Defluviitalea raffinosedens: one gene and its partner. The protein of the gene in region 1 interacts with the protein of each later gene in a pairwise test. Links are inferred from orthologs where the notes say so. Each region holds a gene or a part of one and is shown on either strand. Other genes may lie near its edges. The genes, in order: ribD and JOD07_RS03950.

Region 1 (6,102 bases):
ATAGAACTTATTGACCTCATTGGCTTCGATCTGTATCGGCACCCGCTCCACAATCTCAAGGCCGTAACCGCTTAAGCCAATGATCTTTTTGGGGTTATTGGTCAAGAGCCTGATTTTCCTGATGCCCAAGTCATAGAGTATTTGCGCTCCTATGCCATACTCTCTAAGGTCAGGGGCAAAACCAAGCAGTTCATTTGCCTCCACCGTATCCTTCCCTTTATCCTGGAGCGCGTAGGCGCGTATTTTATTCACAAGACCTATTCCGCGTCCTTCCTGGCGCATATAAAGCAGCACTCCCCTGCCTTCGTCTCTTATCTGCCTCAATGCGGCATTCAACTGTTCTCCGCAATCGCATCTCAGGGAATGGAAAGCATCTCCTGTCAGGCATTCGGAGTGTACTCGCACCAGCACCGGCTCATCAGGATTGCTAAGATGTCCTTTTACCAAGGCGATATGGTGTTCACCGTTAATCGTATTTTCATAGGCAATAATTTCAAATTCGCCGTATTCGGTCGGAAGCTTGGCTTTTGCGGCTGCCGTTACAAGCTTTTCATTTTTCCTTCTGTATTTTATCAGTTCTTCTATTGTAATGATTTTGAGGCCATGCATTTTTGCAAATTCGAATAGTTGAGGCACTCTTGCCATGGTGCCGTCATCATTCATAACCTCGCATATGACCCCCGCCGGATGCAAACCTGCCATTCTGGCAAGATCCACGGCTGCCTCCGTATGCCCGGAACGTTTCAGCACCCCTCCGTCTCTTGCAATCAGAGGAAAAATGTGTCCGGGTCTGGTAAAATCGCTGCTGACCGAAGCTGGATTTGCCAGTTCCTTTATGGTATTCGCCCTCTCAAAGGCTGATATGCCTGTAGTTGAACTTTTGTGATCCACCGTCACGGTAAATGCCGTCTTCATGCTCTCGGTATTTCTTTCCACCATCAGGTCCAGTTCCAGCCGCCGCGCATTCTCCTCTGTCATGGGGACACATATCATCCCTCTTCCATAGGTAGCCATGAAGTTTACGCTTTCGGGCGTCACCTTTTCCGCCGCCATCAAAAGATCCCCTTCATTTTCGCGGTCTTCATCATCTACAACCAGGATCATCCTTCCCTCTCTGATGTCTTCCAACGCCTCTTCAATGGTATTAAAATTCATGTTGAATCCCCCTCCTGTTCGATACATTTAAGCCCTATTTACGGCCGAATTTATGCGAATCCATTACTCTTGAGAAATTCTACGGATATATCCCGTTTCGGCTTTGATTCCTGTGAACTGCAATTGAAAAGCCTTTCCACATACTTTCCTATCACATCGCACTCAATATTCAGCTGATCGCCTACCTTTTTCGAGCCCAGAGTCGTTTCGCCTGCGGTATGAGGTATCAACGATACTTTAAAGCATCTGTCATCAACATGGGCAACAGTCAGGCTTGTGCCATCGAGCGCAACCGAGCCTTTCATGACGATATATTTAAGGATATCGTTTCGGGCTTCAATCGTAAGCCATATGGCGTTGTCCTCTTCCACCCTTGATATAACGGTTCCCGTCCCGTCGATATGTCCGGTAACAATATGGCCTCCGAGCCTGTCTGACAGCCTCAGAGCCCGCTCGAGGTTCACTTTGTCGGATATTTTCAGCATTCCAAGTCCCGTATTTCTCAACGTTTCAGGCATCACATCGGCGGAAAACCAGTTGCCGCCCATATCGGTTACCGTGAGGCAAACTCCGTTTACAGCAATGCTGTCCCCGATTTTCATGCCGTCCATAACCCTTGAACAACTGATTGAAAGTCTGGCGGATTTACTGCCCCGGCTAATTCCTTTTATGGTGCCCATCTCCTCAACGATTCCCGTAAACATAAAAATCACCTCTCACATATCCTTCGATAAGGATGTCTTCATCAAATCTGCTGATGCTGATATCCTGCAATTTAACGGCATGCTCCATTATTTCTATCCCCTCGCCTTCAACAGGAGTTTTGGCATCTTTTCCGCCGATAATCTTCGGCGCGATAAAAGTCATAACCTTATCAACAATTCCCGAATCAAGCGCGGCGGCATTAAGGCCTCCCCCACCTTCTAAAAGCACGCTGTCAATCTCAAGCTTATATAGCTCATCCATAAGCTTTGCCAGATCGACATGCCCTCCGGGGCTGTCCGCTTTAAGAATCCGCACTCCTTTATCCATGAGCAGCCTTTCTTTTTCAGGGTCAATCGCCGTTGTCGTGGCAAGGATTAAGCCTGCTGATGATTCCTCATTGATAACCCTGCTGTCCGGAGGTATCAGCCCTTTGCTGTCTACGACAATTCTGACAGGATCTCTGGTCGTTTCAGAGTCAAGCCTCGCAGTAAGAGACGGGTTGTCTGCAAGGACTGTATTTATGCCCACCATTACGGCGGTAACCCTGTTGCGCAATGTATGCACATATCGCCTCGAAGCTTCTCCTGATATCCACTTTGAATCACCGCGGGCAGAGGCTATTTTGCCGTCGAGCGTCATGGCGGTTTTCATAATCACGAAGGGCCTTTTTTGGGTTATATATTTGATGAATATCTCGTTGAGTTTTTTCGCTTCCTGCTCGAGGATACCGCAGACCACCTGAATACCGGCCTCTTTAAGCATTGCGACCCCTCTGCCCGCAACTTTAGGATTGGGATCGATCATTGCCATTACTACTTTGCTGATTCCCTTTTCTATAATTGCCTTTGCGCATGGGGGCGTCTTGCCATAGTGGGAACATGGCTCCAGATTGACATACAGTGTCGCTCCGCGGACATCTTCCTTTGCATTCTCAAACGCGGCCGCTTCTGCATGCGCACATCCGCGCTTCGCATGATATCCTTCAGCTATAATCCTTCCGTCTTTAACTATAACCGCACCGACCAGCGGATTCGGGCTTGTCATTCCCCATCCCAACTTAGCCAGCTCAAATGTTCTTTGCATATATCTCTCGTACATGTTCATCCCTCGCTCAAAAAAGTATGTGTTTATCCTTAGGCCATTACTTTCTAAGTAGCCTTTCAAACCGATTCAGAGATTCATCACACAGACAGTAAAAAATCCCTGAAGCAAAAACTCCAGGGATAATACAATACATCCATTGCTGACATGCAGACGCAATAGAACACATTCTCTTCTCCCATCCAGACTATACTGTCGGCCCCGGAAACTAACCGGATCTGCCATTTAAGGCTCGCGGGCTTTACCGCCGGTAAGGAATTTCACCTATCCCTGAAGATACTTATATTAAGTTTTACCGTTATTAATGATTGAAATAAATATATCACTTGTCAACTTTCAAGTCAATGATTTTCATTCCTCATTAAACTTGCACGTTTCACTTCTTCACGGAACCACCTCTACGGATAACACTCCGTTTTCCAGAACCCTTTTCGCTTCGGATCGAGATATTTTAAGGCATTCGGCAATTAGCCTGTCATAGCGTATTCGCAAATGATAGGGGTTACGAAACCGTATAACATCTCTCTCCGTATCCTCACCGCCATTCCTCAAAACATAAGCCGGCTCCTCCAAAATCTCAACATTGTTTTTCTGCAGTAAAACCCTGTCCAAGCCATATTGATACACAATTTCCCGGTCATTTCGCAGAAATGCCTCATACTCTGCCTTATTCAAGCGTTTTTTGCTGATGCGCGAGTAAATCGGCAGCTTGTATGTGTGTTTACACCGTTTGAAACTGCGCTTTTTCGCGCGTGACCCCCCGCCCGTTGCACAAAACTACTTCACCAGAGATTTTGACCCCCCTACCGTCTTGCCCATCGTTCTCCTTCGCGGGCAGTGATCGATGAGTGACATTGTTTGCACAGGCTCATAAGGTTACTGTCTGCATTGGTTCCGCCTTTAGATAAAGGGATAATATGATGTACCTCTTCGGCTGGTGTAAGCCTTCCGTACTTTTGACACTCCTCGCAAAGCGGGTGCTCTGAGATATATCTGTCCCTGATGCGTTTCCATCTCCGGTCATAGCTTTTTCTTGTTTGAGGATCTCGTTCGTATTTGTTGTAATAAGCATCCACTTGCCTTTGATGCATGTCGCAGTACCTTCCGTCCGTCAGTTCAGGACAGCCGGGAAAGGAGCAAGGCCTTTTTGGTTTTCTTGGCATCTGGCCACCTCCTTTACAGGTATAAAAAAGCCCTCACAGGTTCATATCCCATGAAGGCTTATCCATAACTTTTCACAATACCATTATATTTGGATTTATAATGAATTTCATCTCATAAAAATCTCATCTGGAATATTGAACAACACATTTGCTATTTGACCATGGCATCTTACCGTTATAATACTTATCGGAGATATACCGCTGCATATCGGGTGGTAAAGCTGCAAGCAAAAGATAAGCCTTTTTCCTATCTTCCTCTAACTCCTTGGTGCTTTTATAGAAGGAACATTTATCTTGCAAGCACTTGTGTACAGTCAGGATATTGCAGCCGTTCCTTCCGTTACTGCCAAAGCATTTATTAACCATCTTTCCTCCCTCCTGTTTTATGTCATAAGAAAAAGCCCCGAAGGGCTTATGCGTTTTAATGTTATTTTTTCACGATATCATTATATATGGGATACCTGTGTTTTTCATCTCATGAAAATCTCACCTTAAAGGAAGCTAAAAATATCAGTTTATTTGTTCAAAGATAGCTTTCGAATATACTTCTATATCTCCAGGAGTAAGCATGTTGAATTTTTCTTTTACAGCTACAAAATATTTCCCGATCAACTCTTTGGGTATTACACGATTAGAATGCGCATCCACCGGCAAACCGTCTCTAGTATGCCGCCATGGTTTCTCCAGATGCGTAAACTTCTCTAGCGTTTTTCCGCTATAACAGCAGAAGTTCTTAATAACGCTATCCAATATCGCTTTTTCAGCAGTTGTAAAAACTGATTCATCGAAAGCTTCAACACTCTCAATGGGGTCAAACCGATAAGATGAATACCTGTTATATATATCTCTGTAAACCGGTCCATGAACCCATGCCTCACAGTCTTCTTCAAAAAGAAACCGTCCTTCAAAAGCATAATAAAAACCCTGGACATAATATAGCGCCTTTTGTAAAGCTAAAGGAGTTATGTCCTCGCATTTATAAAGCAGATATTGGATAATTGAGTCCAGCTTTGAACCCGTTTTGTTTTCTTCCCCAAGCAGTTCCTGTACCTTCCGCTTACTTTTTTCATATGCCTGCAGAGATTTTAAATTGTCCTTATTTTTCTCCAGTAATTCTTTATAATACGCTGGATCATCATAAATCTTTTGAAGAATATCTGAATACTGTTTTGTAGGCATATCACCTTCACAATATCTCGAAAAAGTCATTTCCCCCCAACCTAAAAGCAATGATAGCGGACGTTTGCCAATATTGTATTTCTGAGGTATTTCTAATATCTTCTCCAGCGAAATAATGCCGTTTTTTTGACGGTACGTGTCATACAAAGCCTTTAGATTTTCGTCCTCTATATCCGCTACATAGACTTCGCTCCCACATTCCGTACAAACAGCCTTCTTTCCAGTATACTCATATTCTTCGCCTTTAAGTTTACCCTTAATTGTTGCTGTTTCTACCATGTATTCGACATCTCTTCTGCATTCCTCGCAAAATGTCTTATTCCTATTCATAAGGCGGCCTCCTTTCAAACTCTCAAACTTTCTGATTGATCATCGAAAAAGATAATCAATCGGCTTGTTTCGCTTATGAAACGATATAACAACCACTCGTTTTCCACTTTCACTATCAATTAGATTAAATTTCGTATATATATCAACTAACTCCTCGATGCCATCAAAGTTAAATAACGTAACCTGGGGACAAAATACATATAAAACCTCATGTTCAAATCCTACTTTCGTATTTTGCAATGAATGGCAAAAATCTTCTGTTTTTATTTTCAGTAAAATCTCCTTTTGCCTTCTGCTGTTTAGATTATATTCATTTATAAAATCTATGTTTTCTTGTCTATTCTCATTTTTTGATATAATGAATCTGCCCTCTCTAATACAGTCATGTATCATTGCCAAAATCTCATCAATCTGTTCCCAGGTATAATTCTGATTATAGTGCTGATTCATTGCATCACCTCTTTTGTGA
Region 2 (17,492 bases), on another replicon or contig:
ATGTAGAAAGACAACGGGTTGAGGATGACAGGAGGATTGTCCAAATCAGCCTGACGAAAAAGGGAAAATTGGCTTATAGAGTTCATGAAAAGTTTCATATGGATATGATTCATGCCATGGTAGAAGGGTTAGATTTGGAAGATGAAGAGATATTAGTAAAATCTCTTGAACAATTAAGTGAGTTTTTAAAACGGCATTATCATCTTAATGAAATAAAGGAGTCCCAAAATGAATGAAGTCCAAATCATTGGAACAGGGAGTTCTGTTCCGGACCAGATTATAACCAATGATCATTTATCCAATATCGTAGACACCAGTGATGAATGGATTTCCAGCCGAACCGGCATAAAAGAAAGAAGAATCGTAAAGGGAGAAACTACAGCCAACCTGGCTTCCAGTGCCGCCAAAAGGGCTATTGAAGATGCAGGGATATCTCCAGAAGACATAGATTTAATCGTAGTGGCAACCATGACCCCAGACTACTTTATGCCCTCTACAGCTTGTCTTGTTCAAAAAGAAATAAAAGCCCATAATGCTACTTGCTTTGATGTATCGGCAGCTTGTGCGGGATTTATATATGCCCTTAATATAGGCTTTCAATTTATTCGAACAGGACAAAGCAATACAGCCTTAATCATTGGAGCAGATGTTTATTCAAAAATATTGGATTGGTCTGACAGGAGTACTTGTGTTTTATTTGGAGACGGGGCAGGAGCTGCCATACTGCAAAAAAGCCAAAACAAAGGGATCCTGTCTGTTTATACAGGTTCTGACGGCAGAGGAGATACGCTTTTAACTTGTCCTGCTGTGGGGAATAGCAATCCTTTTAGCTCGGAAGTTAACTTACCTAAGTCAGTAGTGTCTATGAATGGAAAAGAAGTCTTTCGTTTTGCAACAACCATTGCTCCAAAATGTATAGAAGAAGCACTCAAACATTCTTCTTATACAAAAGATCATATTAAATATTATGTACTTCATCAGGCCAATGCACGAATGATGGAAGTCATTTCTAAAAAAATGAATATCGACATTGAAAAGTTTTATAAAAACATAGAACGTTATGGCAATACCTGCGCCGGAAGCGTGCCTCTTGCCCTGGATGAAATGAATCAAAATGGGCTTCTAAAAAAAGGTGACTTATTGGTTTTAGTAGGATTTGGAGGGGGCCTGACCTGGGGGTCGGCACTTCTTCAATGGAATAAATGAAAAAACAAGGAGGAATTATCATGATTTTTGAAAAAATCCAAGAAATCATCGTAGAGCAATTAGGTATAGATAAAAATGAAATTAAATTAGAATCTAATTTCCAGGAAGACTTAGATGCAGATTCCCTGGACTTATTCCAGATTGTTATGGCTTTAGAAGAAGCATTTGATTTAGAAATCCCCACTGAAGATATGGAAAACATCAAAACAGTGCAGGATGCGGTAAATTACATTGAGTCCAAACAAGATAAACAAGAATAAAAGGTCAGATGAATACATCTGACTTTTCTTCTAGGAGGTTTAATCATGCATAATTTTTGGAAAGAGATAGGGGTCGAATATCCTATTATTCAAGGGGGAATGGCCTGGATTGCAGACCATAGTTTAGCTTCTGCGGTTTCAAATGCAGGAGGACTTGGGATTATTGCTGCAGCCAATGCGCCAACATCTTATGTAAGAGAGGAAATTAGAAAAACTAAAGCATTAACAGATAAACCTTTTGGTGTCAATGTGATGCTTCTTAGTGATAATGCAGAGGAAGTGGCGTATCTGGTTTGTGAAGAAGGGGTAAGGGTTGTCACAACAGGAGCAGGAAATCCCGGCAAGTACATGGATATGTGGAAAGAAAACGGTATAAAGGTCATTCCTGTGGTGCCTTCTGTGGCTTTAGCCAAAAGAATGGAGCGCTGTGGCGCCGATGCAGTGATTGCAGAAGGCTGTGAATCGGGAGGTCATATAGGGGAACTCACTACTATGGCACTGCTTCCCCAAGTGGTGGATGCAGTAAGTATCCCTGTGATCGGAGCAGGGGGTATAGGGGACGGCAGAGGACTTGCTGCAGCACTGATGCTTGGAGCAGTGGGAGTACAGGTAGGTACAAGATTTTTAGTAGCAAAGGAATGTAGGGTGCATCCAGCTTATAAAGAAAGAGTTCTAAAAGCCAGCGATATCGATACGGTAGTAACAGGAAGGCCAACAGGACATCCCGTGAGAATTTTAAGAAACCAATTGGCCAGAGAACTTCTGAAATTAGAAAAGATGGCTGCTCCTTTGGAGCAATACGAAGAATTGGGTAAAGGAGCCCTCCCGCGGGCGGCAAAAGAAGGGGATATAGATTGGGGCTCTGTTATGGCAGGCCAAATTTCAGGCATGATTACAAAAGAACAGACCTGTTCTGAAATCATTCAGGAAATGTTTAAAGAAGCCAGGGAAATTATCCGCAATGCCCAGGATATTCTTTCATAAAACTTTTAAGGTTACTGCTCATTTTATAAATGTTTACTAGGAGGAATACCATGAAAGCTGCATTTATATTTGCCGGTCAAGGTTCCCAATACATTGGTATGGGGAAAGACCTGGCAGAGAATATCAAAGAATGCAATGAAGTCTTTGAAATGGCCAGAGAAGTCCTGGACTTTGATATAAAAGAACTTTGCTTTAAAGATTCGCAAGGCAAAATCAATCAGACACAATATACCCAGCCAGCAATATTAACGGTTAATATAGCAGCCCTAAAGGCAATTGAAAAAGAAATAACACCTTCTGTTGTAGCAGGCCTTAGTTTAGGAGAATATTCAGCCCTGGTGGCAGGAGGTATGTTAGATTTTAAAGATGCTGTAAGACTCGTTCGAAAAAGAGGACAATACATGGAAGAAGCCGTACCTGTTGGAGTTGGAGGAATGTGTGCCGTTTTAGGACTTGGCAAAAAAGAAGTGGAAGCAGTCCTTAAGACTATTTCTGAAGGGATTGTGGAAGCAGCTAATTTTAACTGCCCTGGACAAATTGTTATAGGAGGAGAAGTAGAAGCCTTAAAGCTTGCCGAAGAAAGGTTAAAAGCTGCAGGAGCCAAAAAGGTTTTGCCCCTTTCTGTGAGCGGCCCTTTCCATACTTCAATGCTTCTGCCAGCGGCTGAAAAATTAGAAAAAGAATTAGAAAATATAGCATTTAAGGAACCAAAGATTCCTGTCATCAGCAATGTTCATGGAGATTATGTAACAAAAGAGGACGTAAAGATCCTCCTAAAGAAGCAGGTTATGAGTTCTGTTCTTTGGGAACAGAGCATTTACAGGATGATAGAAGATGGAGTGGATACATTTATAGAACTGGGACCAGGAAAAGTATTAAGTGGTTTTGTGAAGAAAATCAACCGTTCTGTTACCGTATGTAATGTGGAAGATATGAAATCTTTAGAGAAAACGTTAGAAACCATCAGGAGGTAATTATGGGAAAAAGAAAAACCGCTTTAATCACCGGCGGCAGCAGAGGAATTGGCAGAGAAATCGCCTTATACCTGGCACAAAAGGGCATGAATATTGTATTCAGTTATCTAAGCAATGATGAGGCAGCTCAAAAAACTGTAGAGGAAATAGAAGAAAAAGGAGTAAAAGCCTTGGCGGTTAAAGCCGATGTAGGTTCCTTTGAAGAGTCCGAAAAACTCATCAATAAAACTGTGGAAGCAATGGGTTCCATAGATGTACTTGTAAACAATGCAGGAATCATCCGAGACAACCTCATGCTTCGGATGAAAGAAGAAGAGTTTGATGAAGTGATCAGAATCAATTTAAAAGGGGTATTTAACTGCATAAAACATGCTTCCAAAATCATGATCAAGCAAAAAAGTGGCAAAATCATCAACATATCCTCCATCATAGGCCTTATGGGGAATATCGGTCAAACCAATTATGCGGCTTCTAAGGCAGGAATTTTCGGAATCACAAAATCAGCAGCCAAGGAACTGGCTCTAAGAGGCATTACGGTAAACGCCATTGCGCCGGGCTTTATAGAAACCGAAATGACCAGTAGCCTTTCAGACAAACACAAGGAAGCGATCCTTAAAGCCATCCCCTTAGGCAGAATAGGAAGCAGCAAAGACGTAGCCAGTATCGTAGGATTTCTATCCTCTGAGGAAGCAGGCTATATTACAGGACAGATCATTTGTGTAGATGGCGGCTTGGCAATGGGCAGCCTTTAGAATGGAGGTAAATTATGGGGAAAAGAGTAGTTATTACAGGAATGGGATGTGTGACCCCCCTGGGAAATGATTTGAATACTTTTTGGGAAAATATAAAAAACGGTCAGTGTGGCATAGATGAAATTACCCGTTTTGATACTGAAAATTTCGAAGTAAAGCTGGCGGCAGAAGTAAAGAATTTTGATCCTGCTTTATACATGGACAAAAAAGAAGCAAGAAGAATGGATTTATACAGTCAGTATGCCGTTGCCTCAGCTAAGATGGCGCTTAACGATTCGAAACTTGATCTGGAATCTCTTGATAAAGAAAGATTTGGCGTGATCGTAGGTTCTGGCATTGGCGGCATTGGTACCATCGAAAAAGAACATGAAAAACTGCTTGCAAAAGGTCCAAAAAGAGTTTCTCCTCTTTTAATTCCCATGATTATAGGAAATATGGCAGCAGGAAATATTGCCATTCAATTTGGTGCAAAAGGAATTTGCTCAACGGTGGTTACTGCCTGTGCCACAGGAAGTCATGCCATTGGAGAAGCTTTTAATACCATTCAAAAGGGAAGAGCAGATGTAATCATTGCCGGAGGCGCAGAAGCCAGCATAACCCCCCTATCCGTTGCTGGATTTTCAACCCTGCAGGCCCTTAATACAACTCATGATAAAAAGCGTGCTTCTATCCCCTTTGATGCAGAAAGAAACGGTTTTGTTATGGGAGAAGGGGCAGGAATTTTGATTTTAGAATCCTTAGAACATGCTTTAAAAAGAGGGGCTAAGATTTATGCCGAAATCGTAGGCTATGGTGCAACCTGTGATGCTTACCATATTACATCTCCGGATCCTGAAGGCGATGGAGCAGCAAGAGCCATGATAGAAGCCATGGATGAAGGGGGCGTAAAGCCAGAAGAAGTTGCCTATATTAATGCTCACGGCACCAGCACACCCCTTAATGATAAATTTGAAACTGCAGCCATTAAACTTGCCTTTAAAGAAGCTGCCCAAAATGTAGCCATCAGTTCAACCAAATCCATGACTGGCCATTTGCTTGGTGCAGCGGGGGCTATTGAAGGCATTGTCTGTGTGAAAGCTATAGAAGAAGGATTTATTCCTCCAACCATTGGATACAAAAAGCCTGATCCGGAATGCGATCTGGACTATGTACCCAATATAGGAAGAAAGCAAGAGATCCAATATGCTCTGTCGAATTCCCTTGGATTTGGAGGACACAATGCCTCCTTGTTGTTTAAAAAATATGTGGATTAAAGGAGGTTCCTATGGATTACAAAGCAATTGAACAATTAATGAAAGCAATGGATGAAACCAATTTAACCCATCTTGAAATAGAAGAAGAAGGCATAAAAATCAAGATGAAGAAAGAAAAAGAAGTCGTGGCTGTTGCTGCCGCCGAGCCAAAAGTTCAGCCAGTGACAGAAGCAGCAGCGCCTAAAACAGCAGAAAAGACCGAAGAGCCTTCTTCTAAAACAGAAGAAAAAGAAGGTACCTTAGTATGTTCTCCGATCGTTGGAACTTTCTATAGTGCACCAGCTCCGGGAGCGAAACCCTTTGTAAGCCTTGGAGACAAGGTCAAAAAAGGAGATGTGCTCTGCATTATTGAAGCTATGAAACTGATGAATGAAATTGAGTCAGATGTGGACGGAGAAATCGTAGAAATCTTTGTACAAAATGAAGAAATGGTAGAGTACAATCAACCCCTATTTAGAATAAAGGGTGGGTGTTAATATGTTAAACATTAAACAGATACAGGAGATTATTCCCCACAGATACCCTTTTTTACTGATTGACAAAATTGAAGACCTGGAACCAGGAATTAAAGCTGTGGGATATAAGAACGTGACGATGAATGAATATTTTTTTGCGGGCCATTTCCCTTTAGAGCCTGTCATGCCAGGAGTTCTTATTATAGAGGCACTGGCACAGGTGGGCGCCGTATGCCTTCTTTCCCTTGAGGAGTTGAAGGGAAAGATTGCGTACTTTGGAGGGATTGAAAAAGCTCGTTTTAGAGAAAAGGTAGTTCCAGGAGATACCCTAAGGTTAGAAGTAGAAATCATAAAAAGAAGAGGACCCATTGGAATCGGTAGTGCAAAAGCTTTCGTAGGAGATAAAAAAGTCTGCGAAGCCGAGCTTACCTTCGCCATTGGGTAAACCCGAAAGGGGGAGCGTATGTTTAACAGAATTTTAATTGCCAACAGAGGAGAAATCGCTGTAAGGATTATCAGAGCCTGCAGAGAAATGGGCATAGAAACGGTGGCAATTTATTCAACAATGGATCAAGATGCCCTCCATGTTCAGATGGCGGACGAAGCGGTCTGTGTTGGACCGCCTAAGGGAAAAGACAGTTATCTTAACATGGAGAATATCATAAGTGCCACCATTCTTACAGGGGCTCAGGCCATTCACCCGGGTTTTGGTTTTTTATCGGAAAACAGTAAATTTGCAGAAATGTGCGAGCAGTGCAATATCGTTTTTATCGGACCTGATGCGCACATGATTGATCTTATGGGCAATAAGTCAAAGGCAAGGGAAACTATGTTAAAAGCAGGAGTACCCGTTGTTCCGGGATCAAGTGGAGCCGTAGGAGATTTAGAAGAAGCCCTTAAGATTGCTGAAAAAATAGGATATCCTGTTATGATCAAGGCTTCCGCTGGCGGCGGAGGTAAAGGTATGAGACTCGCCTATACCAAAGAAGAATTTATAAAAGCCTTTAATACTGCAAAATCTGAAGCCAAGGCATCCTTTGGGGATGATACCATGTATATAGAGAAATTCATAGAAAATCCAAGACATATAGAATTTCAGATTTTGGGAGATTCCTTTGGTAATGTGGTCCATTTGGGAGAGAGAGACTGCTCCATTCAGCGAAGGCACCAAAAAGTCATAGAAGAAGCCCCCTCTATAGCTCTTAGCCCGGAACTCAGAGGAAGAATGGGAAGAGATGCCGTTTTAGCAGCCAAATCCATTGGGTATAAAAATGCAGGCACCATAGAATTTCTGCTGGATAAGAACGGGAATTATTACTTCATAGAAATGAATACAAGAATTCAGGTAGAACATCCTGTAACAGAAATGATCACCGGGATTGATATTGTAAAGGAACAGATCAGAATTGCCGGAGGACTTCCTCTTTCTTTTACTCAGGAAGATATTTCAATACGAGGGCATGCCATAGAGTGCAGAATCAATGCAGAAAGCCCAGGTAAGGGCTTTATGCCTTCTCCCGGCACAGTCAAAGGTCTTCACTTTCCCGGAGGTTTTGGCATTCGGGTAGAAAGCGCCCTTTATGAAGGATACAGGGTTCCTCCAACCTATGATTCCATGATTGCGAAACTCATTGCACACGGCAAAGACAGAGAAGAGGCAATTACTAAGATGAAATGTGCTTTAGGAGAATTCATCATTGAAGGCATGGATACCAATATTGACTTTCTTTTTCAGATTCTTCATACAGAGGATTTTGAAAAAGGCAATATTGACACCAGTTTTATTGAAAAGCACTTTAGTTTAGGCAGAGCGTAATTGCTAGAAGGTGGTGAATACAGTGCTGAAAGGATTTTTTAAGAAAACCAAATATGTAACCACATCCTCCCCTCTTTATGAAAAGCCGCCCACTCCCAATATCCCCGATGGAATGTGGATTAAGTGTACTGCCTGCGAGCAAATTGTGTATAAAAAAGATCTCGAATCCAATAAGAAAGTATGCCCTCATTGTGGATATCATTTCAGAATGACTGCAAGAGAAAGAATGGATTTGATTATAGATGAAGGCACATTCAGGGAATTTAATCAGAATTTATCTACCTTAAATCCCCTTAGCTTTCCTAATTATGAAAAAAAGATTTCAGAACAGCAGGAAAAAGCTAAGCTTAGTGAAGCAGTGGTTACAGGAACAGGAAAAATCTGCGGTGAGGAAACGGTTATTGCAGTGATGGACAGTCATTTTTTAATGGGGAGTATGGGTTCTGTTGTAGGAGAAAAAATCACAAGAGCAGTAGAAGAAGCGACTAAAAGAAAATTGCCGGTAGTCATTTTTTCCACTTCCGGAGGCGCCAGAATGCAAGAGGGGATTTTTTCTCTGATGCAGATGGCAAAGACCAGCGCAGCCATTGCAAAGCATGACGAAGAGGGACTTTTATACATTTCTGTATTGACGGATCCCACAACAGGAGGTGTAACAGCAAGCTTTGCAATGTTAGGGGATATTATTTTGGCAGAACCGGGAGCACTGATTGGGTTTGCAGGCCCCAGAGTTATAGAGCAGACCATCAAGCAAAAACTGCCTGAGGGATTTCAAAAATCGGAATTTTTATTAGAGCATGGACTTATTGATGAAATTATACCAAGAGATCATTTAAAAGAAACCCTGGGCAAACTTTTGCGCCTTCATAAGGAGGTAGGCTAATGACAGACATAGAAAAAAACCTTGAGGAATTAGAAAAGCAACTGGAAGCTTTAAAGGAATTTTCTAATCTGCACGGTGTGGACTTATCAAAAGAAATCAAAAGCATTGAGGATAAAATCACTGAACTCAGAAAAGAAGCCTACAGCAATCTTTCTCCCTGGGATAAAGTGAATTTAGCCAGACATTCTGGAAGACCTACAAGCCTTGATTATATAGGAAGAATATTTGAAGACTTTATAGAACTTCATGGAGACAGAAGTTTTCGGGAAGACTTTGCTATTGTAGGAGGAATTGCCACCTTAGAAGGCCATCCTGTCACCGTCATTGGCCATCAAAAAGGAAGGGACACGAAAGAAAATATCAAAAGAAATTTTGGAATGCCCCATCCGGAAGGGTACAGAAAAGCCTTAAGACTCATGAAGCAGGCAGAAAAGTTCCATCGTCCCGTTATTTGCTTTATTGATACTGCTGGGGCCTTCTGTGGCATTGGAGCAGAAGAGCGGGGACAAGGGGAAGCCATTGCACGGAATTTATTGGAGATGTCGAGATTAAAAACCCCTATTATTTCGATTGTCATAGGCGAAGGGGGAAGCGGCGGGGCCCTGGCTCTTGGTGTAGGAGATAAAATATATATGCTTGAGTATGCTGTTTATTCTGTGTTATCTCCGGAAGGCTTTGCGGCAATTTTATGGAAGGACAGTTCCAAAGCCAAAGAGGCAGCAGAAATTATGAAGATTACCGCACAGGATTTAATGAGCTTTAAAATCATTGATGAGGTCGTTCCTGAACCCTTGGGAGGCGCCCATAAAGATATGGAAAAAATGAGCAAGGAAATTAAGAAATACATTATAAAAGGCTTAAAAGAAGTAAAAAACCAATCCATAGAAGATTTAATCCAAAACAGATATGATAAATTTAGAAAAATAGGTGAATACCAGTCATAGGGTAGATATTGCCCTATATTTTTTTGCCTGTTATTAAGAAATCATTGAGTTTTTTAAAAAAAGGATATATACTAAGACAAAGCAAATAGAAATTAATGGAAGGGATATAAATGAAGATAAGACGGCCAAAGAGCCTTTTTTTCACCTTCATTGTATTGCTTCAATGGATATGCGTTTCTCATGCATCTGCCCAAACGATTAAGCATTCAAGTTTAATTGCAAAAGAAAATAGGCCATTCTCTTCAGATGTTAAATTGATTCATCAAGAATATACCATATCCCATACCTTAGAAGGGATCTATCTTTTAAAAGATAAGCAAAAGCCTCTTTCTTTGTTGAATCTCGTAGAAGTACCAGAAGGGGTCAATGTAGAATACACATCAGCTGATCTTGATATTGCACAAGTCCTGTCCAATAGGGATATAAAAGGTGTGGCAGCAGGAGAAACCAAGTTGAGGCTAAGAGTGTATAAAAAGGTTCAAAAAAGGGTAAACGACCAATTGGTTGAGGTTGAAGAGGATATATTAACAAAAGAATGTCCAGTGTATGTCTATGATCTTTCATTTGAGCCCATGGACTACTATGGACACCTTTATCCAGAAAGTGCTTTAATAAGACTTAGATTTAGGATTGAGACTCCGAGGAGGAAAGCTCTTCCAGGAGCAGAACTTACCATGGATGCTGATTTTAACGGGATAAATCTGACTTATAATAACCCGGCTATCAAGGACATTACACTTCTTAAAATAGATCCATCGGGAGAAAAAACGCCTTTAAATGAGTGTATCCTAAGTAAAAATGCCGATATTGCAAATGAATCCATTTTGATTATTTTCGATTCCTTTGAGTCTGGTATTTATGAAGTCATTGTATCCGTTAATATTACTCCCGAAGGTAATTTAACTATGAGAGAATATTTAAGCTATGTTAAAGCACCAGGAGGTCCCGGAACCATTACGGTAAACAGCACATTTCATACGTTAGGTTTTAATGTGCCTTTAGGAAAGGATGGGGCAGGAGGCATCCCCATTCCTGTGGGGCTTAGTCCTCTTATTCGTTAAAAAGCAGAAGAGGTCTCTTTAGTTTCTTGTGTTGAGTACTAAAAAATATGATAAAATGAGATAAAAAACAAAGGAGAGAAGCAATGAGTAAAATAGGAATTATCGGTGCGATGGAAGAAGAAGTTACGATTCTTAGAAACCAAATGCAAAACAAAGAATTAAAGCAAATAGCAGGAATGGATTTTTATCAGGGGACATTGGAAGGAAAGGAAGTCATATTAGTAAGATGCGGCATAGGCAAGGTCAATGCAGCCATCTGTACCCAGGCTTTGATCGATCATTTTCATGCTCAATACATCATCAACACAGGTGTAGCCGGAGCAATCTATGAGAAATTAGATATAGGGGATATTGTTATCTCCAGCGACTGCGTACAGCATGATTTTGATACCTCTGTTTTTGGAGATCCACTGGGAACAATTCCAAGAATGGACGAGAGCTTTTTTAAGGGAGATAGTAAGCTTATAGAATTAGCCAGTCAATGTGCCAAGAATCTTCCTTCAAAGCCCAATGTATATGTAGGCCGGGTTGCCAGTGGGGATCAGTTTATTTCCAGTTTAAAGCAAAAGCAGACCATATGGGACAATTTTAATGCCTACTGTGCAGAGATGGAAGGAGCAGCTATTGCTCATGCTTGCTATCTTAACAAAATTCCCTTTGTCATTATACGTTCTATTTCTGATAAAGCGGATCATAGCGCAGATGTGAACTTTCAGGAATTTGTTAAAGAAGCCGCAAAAAACTCCAATGAAATGATTTTAGAAATATTAAAAAGCATATAAACTTTTGTAAAGGACAAACTACATAGTTGTCCTTTTTTATTTATTTGTTGTTTATAATGAGATGCCTGCAAGCTTTTGCAGGTTTTTTTATTACATTGATTGTAAGTATTTGACAATTACAATTGCCCATGTATAATAAATTATATATGTAAAAAAATGGAAGGAGTGTTTGTATGAAGTTTTCAAATTATGAACAAATCACATGGATCCTGCAAACCGCTGTAGTAATATTTTTTGGCATTGGACTGCTCAGTTTATTATTTCTTGGGATTCGTATACGCTATTTTCAAAAAGCCCTGAAAAAATGGATGAAAGAAAACAGGAGACTGTCAAAAGACCCTGTACTGGACCATATCATTAAAACATGTAAGTTTTACAATGAAAAAGGGCAGGGAGAAATTAATACAGAAGCAGTGATTAAAGCAAACTATTACAAGCAAAAAATATTCTTCATTCCTATATATTATTGGGAACAGTTTATATCAAAATCAGAAATTCTTTCTCTGTTTTTAGGTTTATTGGGGACTTTTATTTTAGTCAATGGCCAGATGGACAATGCTTTTTACCCCCTCATATTAAGTACCGGAGCTTTTATTATTTTAGTTTTGCTCGAAACACTCTTTTCACTGCAAGAAAGAAAACGCATTCTTTTTGCTCAATTAGAGGAATATCTTGACAATTCATACATTCCGGGCTTGCATAAGATTCCGCTTGCCTCAGAGATTCTTAAGGAAGAAAAGACAGAACCGTTGTATATGCATGATCCATTATCTGATCAAAAAGGGACAAAAGATTCTGCAGGGAATGAACTTAATGACAAGGAAATTGAATGGATTATCAGGCAGTTTTCCAGAGAAGAAAAAAAGAGTATAAATTTATAAATCAATGATCATAATAGAAGCAAAAGAATGCAGTAAACCTTATTAACCAATGACTAGTTGAAATACGTCGAATCTCAAGGAGGAAGCTTATGGAGACTGCGAAGGTGAAATTACCCATAACGAATGAACATGGCTTTTATGAAATAAGGCTAGAAAGCATTGGAGGTTTAGGGGCGAATCTTAGCGGAAAGATTTTAGGAGAGCTGGGGGCCATTTACTTAGGACTTAACAGTTCCAGCTTTGCAAGCTACGGTTCAGAAAAAAGGGGAACACCTGTTAAAGCATTTGTTCGTTGGGCAGACCCAAGCCAGGAGATTAGAATCAACAGTCCGGTAGAAACTCCCCATCTACTGGGACTTTTCCATGAAAGACTGGCAGGGAAAATTCCTGTGATGCAGGGGGTAGGCCCTGACACAATTGTTGTGGTGAATACTGATGAAGATCCTGATGTAATTCGCGATAGGCTTAAAATGCATGCCGGCACTCTGGTGTGTGTAGATGCCTTAAGACTTGCCATAGAAGCAAAGACAAGGGTGAATATGATCATGCTGGGTGCTATGGCCAAAGCATCGGGATTTATACCAGTAGAAGATCTGAAAGAGCTTGTAAAAGATACCCTGGGTAAAAAATATCCTGCAGCCCTGCAGGCAAACTTAGAGGGAATTGATAAGGGATATAACAATATTGTTGTGAAAAAGTATGAAGACGATGGGAAATATCCTTATCAGGAATACAGTGAAGTAAAAAGAGAATGGGGTTACGACAATGCGCCCATCGGAGGGATCAATCCTCATTATGGCAGTACGATTAACAATGACTTGTCAGGAAGCCGTGAGGGCTATATCCCGGTATTTAAAAAAGAAGCATGCATTAACTGCGGCATGTGCGATTCCACTTGCCCTGATATGGTGTATCAATTTGTCCCGGGAGAATATAAAGGCAAACCTTCCATGATTAATTTAGGCCCAGATTATCATCATTGCAAAGGCTGCCTGCGCTGTGTAGAAGCGTGTCCTACAGACGCCTTAACAGCAGGTCTGGAAAGAGAAGTAGACATTTGGAAGAATCATGTGCGTAACCAAGAACTATTAGTAGATAAAATGGAATTTGAAGATGTAGGACCAAACTCCTGGATGCGTTCCGAATCTTATACAACCAATGAACTGAGATAGGAGGCGATCATATGGTAGAACAAAAAGTTGTATTTGAAAGTGGAAACGAATTGGCGGCCTATGCAGCAAAGCAAATCAACTATCATGTCATGGGGTATTATCCAATCACTCCTTCAACCCAGATCCCAGAGCACTTAGACCTCTTAAAAGCAGAAGGAGAACATGATGTTGTCATGATTCCTGCTGATGGAGAACATGGAGCGGCAGGTATTTGCTATGGAGCATCAACAGGTGGTGGAAGAGTATTTAATGCGACTTCTGCCAATGGACTCTTGTATTCATTAGAGCAACTTCCGGTTCAATCGGGAACCCGTTTTCCCATGGTTTTAAATGTGGGCTGCAGAACTGTATCCGGTCCTCTTTCCATTAAGGGAGACCACAGCGATATTATGTATGCTTTAAATACAGGTTGGATTATTCTTTTTGCAAAGGATCCTCAAAGAGTATATGATTTTAACATCTGTGCCCTTAAAATTGCGGAAAAAGTTAAATTACCTATTATTGTAGCGTTTGATGGATTTTTCACAAGCCACCAAAAACGAAAAGTGCAAATTGTAGCTCATGACAAAGATGTTCAGGATTTTGTCGGGAAACTGGAGCTTGAGTACCATGCTTTGGATAAAGAGCATCCTGTCAGCATCGGTTGTTATATGAATGAACCGGACTTATTGAACAATAAGTATCAGCTTCATTTGGCGATGGAAGAAGCAAGAAAGGTCATTCCTGAGGTATTTAAAGAATATGGAGAATTTACCGGCCGTACATACAGTATGGTTGAGGGATATATGATGGAAGATGCAGAAGCCGCCCTTTTCGTTCTGGGCTCCAGCTATGATACTGCAAGGCTGGCAGTGGACAAGCTAAGAGAAGAAGGTAAAAAGGTAGGGGTATTTACAAGCAGCGTACTTCGCCCCTTCCCCAAAAAAGAACTCTATGATTTATGCAAAAATGTAAAAGCGATTGTCGTAGCTGACAGGCAAGACAGTTACGGGGCAGAAGGGGGCAATATGAGTCTTGAATTAAAAGCAACCCTTCAGGATTATAAAGCCAATATCGAAGTAGCAAGCTTGGTCTATGGATTAAGCGGAAGAGACTTCTATATGGAAGACGGCATAGATATGTTAAACCGTGCATACGACATCGCTCAAAAAGGAAAAGTTGAAAAGCGTTTTGATTATTTTGGACACTATAAAGGTAAAGAAGGTTATGAGCCGCCAAAATACTTTGAACCCCTTGTAGGAGATAAGGTACGTCCTGGAGTAACAAGTGTTACTGTGGACGAAGCGACTGGTAAAATGATTGCTAAAGGAGGAATCGTAAAAGATTCCACCAGAATGCCCAAACGATGGGTAGCAGGTCATGGCGCTTGCCCTGGATGTGGTATACCTGTTAACGTGAATATGCTGCTTAGAGGAATCGAAGGAGAAGTTGTACTGTTATTCCAAACAGGCTGTGGATTTGTTGTAACTTCTCCATATCCTAAGTCTTCCTTTAGAGTGACCTTTATTCACAACCTGTTCCAAAATGGTGCAGCGACTCTTTCCGGCTTGGTAGAAATGTTCCATGAAAGACAAAGAAGAGGAGAATTGCCTAAGGGCGATAACTTCACGTTCATCATGATCAGTGGAGACGGGGGCCTTGATATCGGTATTGGTCCTGCTATTGGTGCAGCCCTTAGAAATCACAGAATGATCATTATGGAATATGACAATGGCGGATATATGAACACAGGATATCAATTATCCTATACCACTCCATTAGGTGCAAGAAGTTCTACATCCCATGTAGGAAAAGCGCAGGCAGGAAAAGCGACTTTCCATAAAGATACGCCGCAGATTTTTGCTGCGACCAACATTCCATATGTTGCAACGGTTGCAGAAAGCAATCCGACAGACTTTATTAAAAAAGCGGCAAAGGCTCAAAAATATGCCAATGAATACGGCTTAGCCTTCATAAAAGCCCTTTCTGCTTGCCCTCTGAACTGGAATGATAATCCAAGATACGAAAGAAGTGTAATTGATGCAGCAGTAAACTGCTGTTATCATCCACTCTATGAAATAGAAGAAGGCATTACAACCATCACTTACAATCCAGAAGAACGCAATAAGAAAATCCCAGTGATTGATTGGCTTAAAATGATGGGACGTACCAAACATCTGGCAAAACCAGAATATGCGGACATCGTGCAAAGCATACAAGATGAAGTGGATAGAAGATGGGAAAGACTGAAGGCTCGCCATGAGAGTCCAATATTGTAAACCAACTCGAAAGAGTTGGTTTTTTCAATAATTTTCAACAAATGATGTATCAAATTCATTAGTTATGTTATTATATATAGGAATCTGTTTGGATAACGGATCTAAAGATAAAATCGAGAGGAAGATACAATGAATATAAAAAGTGTTTTAACGCTTATTCTTATTGGTACGATTTTAGCAGGATGTGCTTCTGATTCTTCTTCTATTTCAAATTCCAATGAAACTCCTGAAGTTGAAGCGGCTGTAGAACAGCGTTTAGAAGAAGCTGTCACAAGGGATGAAGACGAGTCAGTCAATGAAGAAGAAAGGAAGGAAGAACAAGAAGACCAAAAAGAAGTAGTACAAGCCCAAATAACAGAAGAACCAAAAGAAAATGCAAAAGAAGAGCAAAAAGATGAAGCCAAAGATACTTCTAAAGAACAGCAAGCGGAGCAAAAGGTGGAGCAAAAAACAAAGCCGAAATCAGACCAGCGTAGCGCTTCTCTTCCCAATGCCAAAAAGGCCTGGTGGTTTAAGAGAAACTCAGACCACCTTCCTCCAGGAGCTCAAAGCGAAATAGATCTTACAAAATATGATGCTTATTATTTAGGTAATACGAATGAAAAAAGGGTTTACCTTACCTTTGATGAAGGTTATGAGAACGGCTACACCTCCAAGATATTGGATATCCTGAAAGAACATAATGTACAGGCAGCTTTTTTTGTAACAAAGCCATATATCAAAAGTCAGCCGGATTTGATTAAAAGGATGGTGAATGAAGGCCATATCGTTGGAAATCATTCTGTCACCCATCCCAGTCTTCCAGATAAAACAGATGAAGAAGTAGAATATGAAATCCTTGAAACGGCCAGATATTTTGAAGAAATAACCGGTACTTCTATGCCCTTATACTTTAGACCTCCGGCAGGAGAATATAGTGAGAGAACCCTTCAGATCACAAAAGATTTAGGATATAAGACCATCTTTTGGAGCATGGCATACAAGGACTGGGATGTAAATAATCAACCAGGTAAACAAGCTGCCTATGAGCATATCGTACAAAATCATCATCCGGGAGCTATTATTCTTCTCCATGCCGTATCTTCATCCAATACGGAAGCTTTGGGAGATATGCTTAAATATTTAAAAGATCAGGGATATATATTTGCTTCTTTAGATGAATTATAATCATTAGTATGGTTCGTTTTTTTATCTCATGGTATAATTTCATTTGGTGATAGAGGATCTATTTTTTAAATTTAATTTAAGGAGGATAAAGATGAAAAATATCGTTTTTGACTATTCAAATTCAGGTATTTCTAATGAGGAAATCCAGTATTCAAAATGGCAGCTTGAAGGCGCTCATAAGTTGCTTCATGCAAAAGCGGGAGCAGGAAATGACTTTTTAGGATGGATCGATCTTCCGGTTGACTATGATAAAGATGAATTTGAAAGGGTAAAAAAAGCTGCTCAAAAAATCAGAGAAAATTCAGATGTATTTATCGTAATTGGTATAGGTGGTTCTTATTTAGGAGCCAGAGCAGTGATTGAAAGCTTAAGCCATTCTTTCTACAATATGCTTCCAAAGGAAAAAAGACAAGCCCCAGAAATCTATTTTGTTGGAAACAACATTAGCGGTACATACGTAACACACCTTTTAGACCTCATTGAAGGCAAAGATGTCAGTGTTAATGTGATTTCCAAGTCAGGGACTACGACAGAACCTGGAATTGCATTTAGAATTTTCAAAAAATATTTAGAAGAAAAGTATGGTAAAGAAGGTGCAAAAGAAAGAATCTTTGCAACTACTGACAAAGCAAAAGGCGCCCTTC

What was found.
Region 2: the proteins of ribD (region 1) and JOD07_RS03950 interact in binary tests that used the Escherichia coli proteins (3 or more experiments, as listed by UniProt). The link is inferred for Defluviitalea raffinosedens from one-to-one orthologs.

The regions. Positions count from the first base shown.
Region 1 is NZ_JAFBEP010000035.1:160-6,261, reverse strand. What follows is about bases 900-3,756. They hold ribD (bifunctional diaminohydroxyphosphoribosylaminopyrimidine deaminase/5-amino-6-(5-phosphoribosylamino)uracil reductase RibD), read right to left. Parts: upstream 2,959-3,756; coding sequence 1,840-2,958; downstream 900-1,839. Other genes in these bases: JOD07_RS14885 (riboflavin synthase), read right to left, coding at 1,206-1,859; JOD07_RS14890 (bifunctional 3,4-dihydroxy-2-butanone-4-phosphate synthase/GTP cyclohydrolase II), read right to left, coding at 900-1,155. In the rest of the region: more of JOD07_RS14890, read right to left, coding at 1-899; JOD07_RS14870 (HNH endonuclease), read right to left, coding at 3,765-4,124; JOD07_RS14865 (hypothetical protein), read right to left, coding at 4,248-4,490; JOD07_RS14860 (type II TA system antitoxin MqsA family protein), read right to left, coding at 4,635-5,633; JOD07_RS14855 (hypothetical protein), read right to left, coding at 5,673-6,083. UniProt on the Escherichia coli protein: Converts 2,5-diamino-6-(ribosylamino)-4(3h)-pyrimidinone 5'-phosphate into 5-amino-6-(ribosylamino)-2,4(1h,3h)-pyrimidinedione 5'-phosphate.
Region 2 is NZ_JAFBEP010000003.1:145,604-163,095, reverse strand. What follows is about bases 5,556-8,523. They hold JOD07_RS03950 (acetyl-CoA carboxylase biotin carboxylase subunit), read left to right. Parts: upstream 5,556-6,347; coding sequence 6,348-7,700; downstream 7,701-8,523. Other genes in these bases: fabZ (3-hydroxyacyl-ACP dehydratase FabZ), read left to right, coding at 5,907-6,329; accB (acetyl-CoA carboxylase biotin carboxyl carrier protein), read left to right, coding at 5,556-5,905. In the rest of the region: JOD07_RS03995 (MarR family winged helix-turn-helix transcriptional regulator), read left to right, coding at 1-236; JOD07_RS03990 (beta-ketoacyl-ACP synthase III), read left to right, coding at 229-1,206; acpP (acyl carrier protein), read left to right, coding at 1,227-1,466; enoyl-[acyl-carrier-protein] reductase FabK, read left to right, coding at 1,512-2,450; fabD (ACP S-malonyltransferase), read left to right, coding at 2,501-3,424; fabG (3-oxoacyl-[acyl-carrier-protein] reductase), read left to right, coding at 3,427-4,176; fabF (beta-ketoacyl-ACP synthase II), read left to right, coding at 4,191-5,429; more of accB, read left to right, coding at 5,441-5,555; JOD07_RS03935 (hypothetical protein), read left to right, coding at 9,638-10,588; JOD07_RS03930 (5'-methylthioadenosine/adenosylhomocysteine nucleosidase), read left to right, coding at 10,672-11,370; JOD07_RS03925 (hypothetical protein), read left to right, coding at 11,544-12,251; JOD07_RS03920 (2-oxoacid:acceptor oxidoreductase family protein), read left to right, coding at 12,341-13,423; JOD07_RS03915 (thiamine pyrophosphate-dependent enzyme), read left to right, coding at 13,435-15,681; pdaA (delta-lactam-biosynthetic de-N-acetylase), read left to right, coding at 15,811-16,848; JOD07_RS03905 (glucose-6-phosphate isomerase), read left to right, coding at 16,940-17,492. UniProt on the Escherichia coli protein: This protein is a component of the acetyl coenzyme A carboxylase complex; first, biotin carboxylase catalyzes the carboxylation of the carrier protein and then the transcarboxylase transfers the carboxyl group to form malonyl-CoA.